Linked DNA regions of Sporichthya polymorpha DSM 43042. The protein of the gene in region 3 interacts with the protein of the main gene of each other region in a pairwise test. Links are inferred from orthologs where the notes say so. Each region holds a gene or a part of one and is shown on either strand. Other genes may lie near its edges. The genes, in order: ctaD, dnaE and SPOPO_RS0107705.

What was found.
Region 1: the proteins of SPOPO_RS0107705 (region 3) and ctaD interact in binary tests that used the Escherichia coli proteins (3 or more experiments, as listed by UniProt). The link is inferred for Sporichthya polymorpha DSM 43042 from one-to-one orthologs.
Region 2: the proteins of SPOPO_RS0107705 (region 3) and dnaE interact in binary tests that used the Escherichia coli proteins (3 or more experiments, as listed by UniProt). The link is inferred for Sporichthya polymorpha DSM 43042 from one-to-one orthologs.

What each region holds. Positions count from the first base shown.
Region 1 is NZ_KB913029.1:4,988,944-4,992,038, reverse strand. Bases 92-3,037 are described here. They hold ctaD (aa3-type cytochrome oxidase subunit I), read left to right. Parts: upstream 92-663; coding sequence 664-2,412; downstream 2,413-3,037. Other genes in these bases: SPOPO_RS0124070 (cytochrome c oxidase subunit 4), read left to right, coding at 2,419-2,814. UniProt on the Escherichia coli protein: Cytochrome bo(3) ubiquinol oxidase is the terminal enzyme in the aerobic respiratory chain of E.coli that predominates when cells are grown at high aeration.
Region 2 is NZ_KB913029.1:4,910,014-4,914,250, reverse strand. The notes cover bases 80-4,167. They hold dnaE (DNA polymerase III subunit alpha), read left to right. Parts: upstream 80-445; coding sequence 446-3,967; downstream 3,968-4,167. Other genes in these bases: SPOPO_RS0123700 (ABC transporter ATP-binding protein), read left to right, coding at 4,009-4,167; SPOPO_RS0123710 (RluA family pseudouridine synthase), read left to right, coding at 80-353. Outside these bases: more of SPOPO_RS0123710, read left to right, coding at 1-79; more of SPOPO_RS0123700, read left to right, coding at 4,168-4,237. UniProt on the Escherichia coli protein: DNA polymerase III is a complex, multichain enzyme responsible for most of the replicative synthesis in bacteria. This DNA polymerase also exhibits 3' to 5' exonuclease activity. The alpha chain is the DNA polymerase catalytic subunit.
Region 3 is NZ_KB913029.1:1,556,557-1,559,578, reverse strand. What follows is about bases 45-2,917. They hold SPOPO_RS0107705 (pyridoxal phosphate-dependent aminotransferase), read right to left. Parts: upstream 2,134-2,917; coding sequence 955-2,133; downstream 45-954. Other genes in these bases: SPOPO_RS0107700 (SDR family NAD(P)-dependent oxidoreductase), read left to right, coding at 2,186-2,917; SPOPO_RS0107710 (TolB family protein), read right to left, coding at 45-958. Also shown: more of SPOPO_RS0107710, read right to left, coding at 1-44; more of SPOPO_RS0107700, read left to right, coding at 2,918-2,986; SPOPO_RS0107695 (FKBP-type peptidyl-prolyl cis-trans isomerase), read left to right, coding at 2,983-3,022. UniProt on the Escherichia coli protein: Shows aminotransferase activity with methionine and histidine as substrates, and to a lesser extent also with phenylalanine.

The DNA.
Region 1 (3,095 bases), 3.4 Mb from region 3 along the record:
CGAGGCGGGCACCCCCGGCAAGGAGCCGGAGCTGGTGCTCCCGGTGAACAAGCTCGTGCGCTTCGAGATCACCGCAGCGGACGTCATCCACTCGTTCTGGGTCCCGAACTTCCTGTTCAAGATCGACGCCGTCCCGGGCCGGGTCAACAGCTTCGAGGCGACGCCGAACAAGCTGGGCACCTACTCCGGCAAGTGCGCCGAGCTCTGCGGCCGCGACCACGCCCGCATGTTCTTCACCGTCCGCGTCGTGAGCGAGGCGGAGTACGCCGCCCACATCGCCGAGCTGCGGCGCAACGGCCAGGAGGGCCAGCTCCCGCGCGGCATCCTCGACACGGCTGAGGACCGCGAGCGTGCGTACAACCTCAAGGGTTCGTACGCGACGGAGTCGGACCACAGCACGCCGGCGCCGCAGGAGAACCAGGACACCGAGCCCGCACAGGACGGGACCGAGAACCAGGGCAGCGAGGAAGCGGAAGGCACCGAGTCCGAGCCCGCCAACGACGCGCCCGCCACCCCGGCGGCCACCACCGCGCCGGCGGCCACCACCGCGCCGGCAGCCGGCGACGCCGCCGCGAACACTCCGGAAGGCACCTCGTGACCACCTACGAGCAGGCCCAGCGGGTCAGCACGCACGCGCGCACGAAGAAGAAGTCGCTCGGCGCGATCATCATCGACTGGGCGACGACGACCGATCACAAGAAGATCGGCATCCTCTACGTCCTGACGTCGTTCACGTTCTTCCTGCTCGGCGGGATCATGGCCCTGATCATGCGGGCCGAGCTCGCGCGTCCGGGCAACCAGGTCGTCTCGAACGAGCACTTCAACCAGCTGTTCACCATGCACGGCACGGTGATGCTGCTGATGTTCGCGACGCCGCTGTTCGTCGGCTTCGCGAACCTGATCATGCCGCTGCAGATCGGCTCGCCGGACGTCGCCTTCCCGCGGCTGAACATGTTCAGCTACTGGCTGTTCTCCATCGGCAGCACGATCGCGATGCTCGGCTTCATCACGCCGGGCGGCGCCGCCGACTTCGGCTGGTTCGCCTACACCCCGCTGTCGGACAACGTGCACTCGCCGAGCGTCGGCGCCGACCTCTGGATCATGGGTCTGGCCCTGTCCGGCTTCGGCACCATCCTCGGTGCCGTCAACTTCATCACCACGATCATCTGCATGCGCGCGCCCGGCATGACGATGTTCCGGATGCCGATCTTCACCTGGAACATCCTGGTGACGAGCGTGCTCGTGCTCATCGCGTTCCCGGTGCTCGCGGCGGCCCTGCTGGTGCTGGAGTCCGATCGACAGTTCGGGACGCACGTCTTCGAGTCGGCCAACGGCGGTGCGCTGCTCTGGCAGCACCTGTTCTGGTTCTTCGGGCACCCCGAGGTCTACATCATCGCCCTGCCGTTCTTCGGCATCGTCACCGAGATCCTGCCGGTGTTCAGCCGCAAGCCGGTCTTCGGGTACAAGGGCCTGGTCTTCGCGACGCTGGCCATCGCCGCCCTGTCCGTGACCGTGTGGGCGCACCACATGTACGTCACCGGTGGTGTGTTGCTGCCGTTCTTCGCCTTCATGACGTTCCTCATCGCGGTACCCACCGGGGTGAAGTTCTTCAACTGGGTCGGAACGATGTGGCGAGGAGCGATCTCGTTCGACTCGCCGATGCTCTGGTCCGTGGGCTTCCTCGTCACGTTCCTCTTCGGCGGTCTGACCGGCGTCATCCTCGCCGTGCCGCCGCTGGACTTCCAGCTGTCGGACTCGTACTTCGTCGTCGCCCACTTCCACTACGTGGTCTTCGGCACCGTCGTGTTCGCGATGTTCGCCGGCTTCTACTACTGGTGGCCGAAGATGACCGGCCGCATGCTCGACGAGCGGCTGGCGAAGGTCCACTTCTGGACGCTGTTCTTCGGCTTCCACACCACCTTCCTCGTCCAGCACTGGCTGGGTGCGGAGGGCATGGCGCGCCGGTACGTCGACTACCGCGCGAGCGAGGGCTTCACGACGCTGAACATGGTCTCCAGCGTCGGCGCCTTCCTGCTCGGCATGTCGACCCTGCCGTTCATCCTCAACGTGATTCTCACGCACCGGAAGCCGAAGCCGGTGCTGCCGGACGACCCGTGGGGCTACGGCCGCTCGCTCGAGTGGGCGACCTCCTGCCCGCCGCCGCGGCACAACTTCTCCTCGATGCCGCGCATCCGGTCGGAAAGCCCCGCGTTCGACCTGCACCACCCGGAGTTCGCCTCCGCGCACGACGCCCCGACCCGGGGGAAGACGGTCCTCGACGAGATCTACGGCGAGCCCGACCTCGAGGGTCACGACCGGGAGAAGGGCCGCACCTCCACCGCGGTCCTGGAGCGCGAGGACGACACCCACGACAAGCCCGGCCACGGTGGCGCCGGGTACGGACAGGAGTAGACGGCTGTGAAGGTTGAGGGCAACCTCTTCGCGGGCATCGGGATCTTCCTGATCCCGGTCACCCCGATCTACTGGTACTACTCCGAGGACTGGACGGGCACCACCGCCCTGACCCTGACCATCGGGCTGTGCGCGCTGATCGGCTTCTACCTGCTGTTCACCGCCAAGCGGATCGACCTCCGCCCGGAGGACGACCCCACCGCGCTGATCGAGGACGGTGCCGGCGAACTCGGCTTCTTCAGTCCCCACAGCTGGTGGCCCCTGCTCCTCGCCGCCGCCGGCGGCCTCGGCACCCTCGGGATCGTCTTCGGCATGTGGCTGTTCGCCCTCGCCGTCCCGTTCTTCGCCTACGCGGTCTGGGGCATGGTCTTCGAGTACTACCGCGGCGAGCACGCCCACTAGGCACCCCCCCGCCCCGGCCTCCCGGCCCCGGCCCCCTCCTGGGGGGGACCGGGGCCGTCGCCGTTCCGCCCCCGCCGAATACGGGTTCCCTCGCCAGACGACGCCCTCCCGCGCGGGATCCGGCGGGGGCGCGCTTCACCAGCCACCCCGCGCCCTTCACCAGCTGAGCACCCGCTTCACCAGCCGGGCGGGGCCAGTGAAGCTGGGCTCGTCTGGTGAAGCTGGGTCCGGCGCCGCGGCGGTCAGGGCTGGTGCCGTGGAACTCGGGGGCGGAGGACGGG
Region 2 (4,237 bases), 3.4 Mb from region 3 along the record:
CGGTGCACGACTGGAAGTGGGCGGTGATCGCCGAGGACGCCGGCGGCAAGGCGAGCGTCACGCACTACGACACGCTCGAGGCGTTCCGCGCCGCCAGCCTGCTGACCATCAAGCTCGAGACGGGCCGGACCCATCAGATCCGCGTGCACATGTCCGCGCTGCGCCACCCGTGCGCGGGCGACCTGACCTACGGCGCCGACCCGACGCTCGCCGAGCGGCTGGGTCTGGAGCGACAGTGGTTGCACGCGGTGTCGCTGGGGTTCGAACACCCCGACACCGGCGAGTGGGTCGCGTTCTCGAGCGACTATCCAGCCGATCTCGCGCGCGCCTTGCGGGTTGTCTCGGAAGGCTGACCACACACTGAGACTGCCGAGCGTTTCGTCGGTGGCGCGGCCTAGGCTGCGAGCAGCGCGCAAGGGGAGGTAGTTCGGTGAGTTCGGCAGGCATGAACGACTCGTTCGTCCACCTGCACGTCCACACCGAGTACTCGATGCTCGACGGCGCGGCGCGCCTGGACGATCTCTTCCGCGGCTGCAACGAGATGGGCATGCCCGCCCTCGCGATGACCGACCACGGCAACGTGTTCGGCGCCTACGACTTCGTGAACAAGGCGAACGCGGCGGGTGTCAAGCCGATCGTCGGCATGGAGGCGTACCTGGCGCCGGGCACGCACCGGTCCGACCGCACCCGCGTCCGGTGGGCCGACGGCGGCGAGGACGACGTGTCCGGGTCCGGCTCGTACACGCACATGACGCTGCTGGCGACCGACAACGACTCGATGCACAACCTGTTCCGCATCTCGTCGCTGGCGAGCTTGGAAGGATTCTTCTACAAGCCGCGCGCGGACCGCGAACTGCTGCACCGCTACGGCAAGGGCCTGATCGCGACGACGGGCTGCCCGTCGGGCGAGATCCAGACCTGGTTGCGCATCGGCGACTACGAGAAGGCGCGCGCGTCGGCCGGAGAGTTCCAGGACATCTTCGGCAAGGAGAACTTCTTCTGCGAGCTGATGGACCACGGCATCGGCATCGAGAAGCGCGCGCACGACGGGCTGATGCGCCTGGCCAAGGACCTCAACCTGCCGCTGGTCGCGACCAACGACCTGCACTACGCCGCGGCCGAGGACGCGTCCGCGCACGAGGTGCTGCTGTGCGTGCAGTCCGGCAAGACGCTCGCGGACCCGAACCGGTTCAAGTTCGACGCGACGGACTTCTACCTCAAGAGCCCGGCGGAGATGCGCGAGCTCTGGCAGGGCCGCTACGGCCTGCGTGAGGCCTGCGACAACACGCTGCTCATCGCCGAGCGCTGCTCGATGTCGTTCTCCTCGCGCAACCTCATGCCGCGGTTCCCGGTGCCCGAGGGGGAGACCGAGGAGACCTGGCTGCGCAAGGAGGTCGAGCGCGGCCTCGCCCAGCGCTTCGGTGGGAACGTCCCGCAGACGCACATCGATCAGGCGGCCTACGAGGTCGACATGATCATTCAGATGGGGTTCCCGGGGTACTTCCTCGTCACCGCGGACCTCGTCCAGTACGCGAAGGACAACGGCATCCGCGTCGGCCCGGGCCGTGGGTCGGCGGCCGGTGCGCTGATCGCCTACGCGCTGGGCATCACCGAGCTCGACCCGCTCGCGCACGGCCTGATCTTCGAGCGGTTCCTCAATCCCGAGCGTGTGTCGATGCCCGACATCGACATGGACTTCGACGAACGTCGTCGCGCCGACATGATCCGCTACGCCACCGAGAAGTACGGCGAGGAGCGGGTCGCGCAGATCATCACCTACGGCACCATCAAGGCGAAGGCGGCGATCAAGGACGCCTCCCGCGTCCTCGGCTACCCGTTCGCGATGGGCGACCGCATCACCAAGGCGATGCCGCCGGCGGTCATGGGCAAGGACATCCCGCTGTCCGGGATCTTCGACCCCGACCACAAGCGCTACGCCGAGGCCGGCGAGTTCCGCGCGCTGTACGAGTCCGACCCGGACGTGAAGAAGGTCGTCGACACCGCCAAGGGCCTCGAGGGCCTGAAGCGACAGTGGGGCGTGCACGCCGCCGGGGTGATCCTCTCGAGCGAGCCGTTGCTCGACGTCATCCCGATCCAGCGTCGCGAGCAGGACGGCGCGATCATCACGCAGTTCGACATGGGGGCCTGCGAGTCCCTCGGACTGCTGAAGATGGACTTCCTGGGGTTGCGGAACCTCACGGTCCTCGACGACTGCCTGATCAACATCGAGTCCAACCGGGGCGAGAAACTCGTCCTCGAGGACCTGGAACTGACGGACCGTAAGGCGTACGAGCTGCTGGCCCGGGGCGACACCCTCGGCGTCTTCCAGCTCGACGGTGGGCCGATGCGTGCGCTGCTGCGCTCGATGGTTCCCGACAACTTCGAGGACATCTCCGCCGTCCTCGCGCTCTACCGGCCCGGTCCGATGGGCGCGAACGCGCACAACGACTACGCGGACCGCAAGAACGGCCGCAAGCCGGTGGTGCCGATCCACCCCGAGCTCGAGGAACCGCTGGCCGACATCCTGGGCGACACCTACGGGTTGATCGTCTACCAGGAGCAGGTCATGGCGATCGCCCAGAAGCTCGCGGGCTACTCGCTCGGCGCCGCCGACCTGCTGCGGCGCGCGATGGGCAAGAAGAAGAAGGAGATCCTCGACAAGGAGTACATCCCGTTCTCGGACGGGATGAAGCAGAACGGGTACTCCGAGGCGGCGATCAAGACCCTGTGGGACATCCTCGTCCCGTTCTCGGACTACGCGTTCAACAAGGCCCACACCGCCGGCTACGGCCTGGTCTCCTACTGGACCGCCTACCTCAAGGCGAACTACCCGCAGGAGTACATGGCGGCGCTGCTGACCTCGGTCAAGGACGACAAGGACAAGTCGGCCCTGTACCTCAACGAGTGCCGGCGCATGGGCATCAAGGTGCTGCCGCCGGACGTCAACGCCTCGGACGCGAACTTCACCCCGCGCGGTGAGGACATCCGCTTCGGCCTGACCGCGATCCGCAACGTGGGCGCCAACGTCGTGACCGGGATCGTCGAGGCGCGGACCGAGCAGGGCGCGTTCGCCGACTTCGCCGACTTCCTGCGCAAGGTGCCGGCCCACGTCTGCAACAAGAAGACCGTGGAGTCGCTGATCAAGGGTGGCGCGTTCGACTCGCTCGGGCACACCCGGCGCGGCCTGATCCACGCGCACGAGCGTGCGATCGACGCCATCATCGACATCAAGCGCAACGAGGCCATCGGGCAGGACTCGCTGTTCGGCGCGTTCGACGACGACGGCGACGCCACCGACACCTCGTTCGACATCGAGATCCCGACCGGGGAGTGGGACAAACCCGCGCTGCTCGCCTACGAGCGCGAGATGCTCGGCCTCTACGTCTCCGACCACCCGCTGCTCGGCATCGAGAACGTCCTCGCCGCCGCGGCCGACTGCGCGATCACCACGCTGACCTCGAGCGAGGACCGCGCCGACGGGTCGATCGTCACGATCGCGGGACTGATCACGGGCCTGGCGCGCAAGGTCACGAAGAAGGGCGACACCTGGGCGATCGCCACGGTCGAGGACCTCGGCGGCGCCATCGAGTGCATGTTCTTCCCGGGCTCGTACCAGCAGTTCGGCACGGTGCTCGCGACGGACACCGTCGTCGCGGTCAAGGGCCGCCTGCGCCGCAACGAGGACGAGATCTCGTTGATGGCCTCGGACCTGCAGATCCTCGACACGACGAAGTCCTCGAGCGGGCCGGTCGTGGTCCGGCTGCCGGCGATGCGCTGCACGCCGCCGCTGGTCGAGCGGCTGAAGTCGGTCCTGGCGGACCACCCGGGCCAGAGCGAGGTGCACCTGCAACTCGACTCCCGGGCGCGGACGATCGTCATGCGGCTGGAGCGGGGCCCGTTCGTCGCCCCGTCCCCGGCGCTCTTCGGCGACCTCAAGGCCTTGCTCGGCCCGTCGTGCCTGGGTTGACCCCGGTGAGTTCACTCAGGGTGCCGAGGTAGCGTCGCTCAGTGACCAGCCGGACCGTGACCGCGAGAAGACTTCGCGGCCCGGCGACCTGGTGGTGTCTCGCCGGCGCCCTGCTCGCCTCGGTCGGCTTCGCCGTCGGCGCCTGGACGGCCGGCCGCCTGGCCGAACGGCCCTCGGGGACCCTGATCGTGCTGCTGGCCGTCTGCCTGATCGGGGCGGGCGTGCTGGACATGATCGGGCGCGCGGTGTGGTCGACGATCGTCGACCGCG
Region 3 (3,022 bases):
GGCTCTGCGTCCCGGGCACGAGGGAGACCAGGCTCGAGGCGTTCGAGCTGAAGACGACGATCCGGCCGTCGTCCGAGATCGACGGGGCGCCGCTGTTGTCGTTGGTCTCGCCACCGAGCGAATTCACGCTGACGCGCTGCGTCCAGCCCACGCGGCGGTCACGGACGAAGACGTCGTCGGCGAGGTTCGTGTCGCCCGGGACGAGGTTGGTGGCGGCCGAGGCGAACGCGACGACCTGGCCGTCGCGCGAGAGCGCGATGTCGCCGCTCCCACCGTTGGGTTCGCCGTTCGCGGGGGAACGGGTCACCCAGTCGAGGACGTTCCCCGCGCGGTCGACGAGGTAGATGTCGGTGACCTTGCCCGGCCGCCCGGCGCGCAGGTTCGTCGCCGAGGACTCGAACGCGATGACGTTGCCGTCGCCGCTGATCGTCGCGAACCCGCTGGAGGCGTCGGTCTCCTTGCCGTCGATCCCGCGGCTCACGCGCGTGGTCGTGTGCTCGACGAGGTCGTGCACGAAGACGTCGCCCTCGCGGTTGAGGTCGTCGGGGACGAGGTTGGTCGCGAACGAGTCGAAGACGACGAAGCGGCCGTCGTCGCTGATCGAGGGGTTGTAGCTGTCGAGGTTCCCCTGGCGTCCCCGGCTGCTCACGCTGACCCGCGTGGTCGTCCCCTTCGCCACGTCGCGCACGAAGATGTCGCGCCGGTGGTTGGTGTCGCCCGGCACGAGGTTCGAGGCCTCGGAGGCGAACGCGACGTACCGGCCGTTCCGCGAGACCGACGGGGTGAAGCTGCCGTTGTTCGGCTCCCCGCGCCCGCCGTCCGTGCTGACCCGCAGGGTCTCGTGCGCGCCCTCCGCCGCCGGTGCGGCTCCCCACCAAGCGCCGGGTGCCACCGCCAGCGCGCAGGCCAGCGCGCAGGCCAGCGCCCCGACCAGCCCGACCCGCGCGCGGTGTCTCACCCCGAAAACGCTACGCGCAGTCGGGTGAGGGCGTCATCGAGAACCTCGGGCCGTTTGCAGAACGCCCAGCGGACCAGGGAGCGGCCGGGCTCGGGGTCGTCGTAGAAGACGCCGAGGGGGATGGCGACAACCCCGGCCCGGTGGGGGAGGTCGCGGCAGAACGCGACGCCGTCGGTCCAACCGAGGGGCCGCACGTCGGTGGTGACGAAGTACGTCCCCGCTGGCTGGACGACGTCGAAGCCGAGCTCGCGCAGCCCGCCGGCGAGCTGGTCGCGGCGGTCGCGGAGCTGGTCGCGGAAACCGGTGAAGTAGGAGTCCGGCATGCCCAGGGCCTGCGCGATCGCGGGCTGGAACGGCGCGCCGGAGACGTAGGTGAGGAACTGCTTCGCCGTCCGGACCGCGGTGACGAGCTCCGCCGGGCCGCAGGCCCAGCCGATCTTCCAACCGGTGAAGGAGAACGTCTTGCCCGCGGAGGAGATGCGGACGGTGCGCTCGCGCATCCCCGGCAGCGTCGAGATCGGGATGTGCTCGCCGTCGAACACCAGGTGCTCGTAGACCTCGTCGGAGACCACGAGGAGGTCGTGCTCCACGGCCAGCTCCGCGACCGCGGTGAGCTCCGCGCGGGAGAGCACGCGCCCGGTCGGGTTGTGCGGGGTGTTCAGCAGGATCATCCGCGTGCGGGGCGTGATCGCGGCGCGCAGCTCGTCGGGGTCGATCGCGAACTCCGGCGCGTGCATCGTGACCGGGACCCGGACGCCGCCGGCCATCGCGATCGTCGCGGCGTAGGAGTCGTACCAGGGTTCGAAGGCGATCACCTCGTCACCGGGGTTCACGAGCGCGAGCACGGCGGCGGCGATCGCCTCGGTCGCGCCGGCGGTCACGAGGATCTCGCCGTCGGGGTCGTAGTCCAGGCCCCAGAAGCGGCGGCCGTGCTCGGCGATCGCGGTGCGCAGCGCCGGGATCCCCGGCCCCGGCGGGTACTGGTTCGACGTCCCCGACCGCAGCGCGGCCACGACCGCGTCGACGATCTCGGCCGGGCCGTCGGTGTCCGGGAAGCCCTGGCCGAGGTTCACCGCCCCGGTCTCGACGGCGAGGGCGGACATCTCGGCGAAGATCGTCGTCCCCAGCCCGTCGAGCCGCCGCGCCATCCGTCCCGTCGTCCCCGCTGTGCCCATTCCGGCAGCGTAGAGCCGGTGCGGGGGCCGCCCGCCCGGGTAGGGTCGCGAGGTGCCCACCGCCTTGATCACCGGTCCCACCTCGGGGATCGGCAACGCGTTCGCCCGCCGGCTCGCCGCCGACGGCTGGGATCTCGTCCTGGTCGCCCGCGACTCCGCGCGCCTGGACCGGGTTGCGGCCGAACTGCGGGCCCGCTCGGGAGTCGAGGTCGAGACGTTCCCCGCCGACCTGAGCGCGGACGCCGCCCGCGCCGCGGTCGTCGAGCGCATCCTCGACGAGACCCGACCGATCGACCTGCTGGTCAACAACGCCGGCATGGCCGGCCCCGGCGCCGTGCTGCGCAGCGACTACCGCGCGCAGGACGACGTGCTGGCGGTTATGGTCCGCGCGGTCCTGCAGCTCTCGCACGCCGCGCTGCAGGTGATGGCGGCCCGCGGCCACGGCGGCATCGTCAACGTCTCCTCGGTCGCCGGCTTCGTCCCGCGCGGCACGTACAGCGCCGCGAAGGCGTACGTCACGAACTTCACCGAGTCCCTCGCCGAGGAGGCCCGCGGCACCGGCGTCCGCGTCGTCGTGACCTGCCCCGGCTTCACCCGGACGGAGTTCCACGCCCGCAGCGGCGCGGACACCGACAACATCCCCGACTTCCTGTGGCTGTCCGCGGACAAGGTCGTCGACGACGCGCTGGACGCGCTGCGTCGCGGCCGCGTCGTCACCGTGCCCGGCCTGCAGTGGAAGGTCATCACCGCCGCCGCCAAGCACCTCCCGGTCCGGCGCATCGTGCGCGCGACCCGGATGCTCGGCCGCACCCCCCGCAGTGAGATCGGCACGAGGACGGAGCACACGCGATGAGCGACAAGCCCGAGATCGACTTCCCCGGCGGCGAGC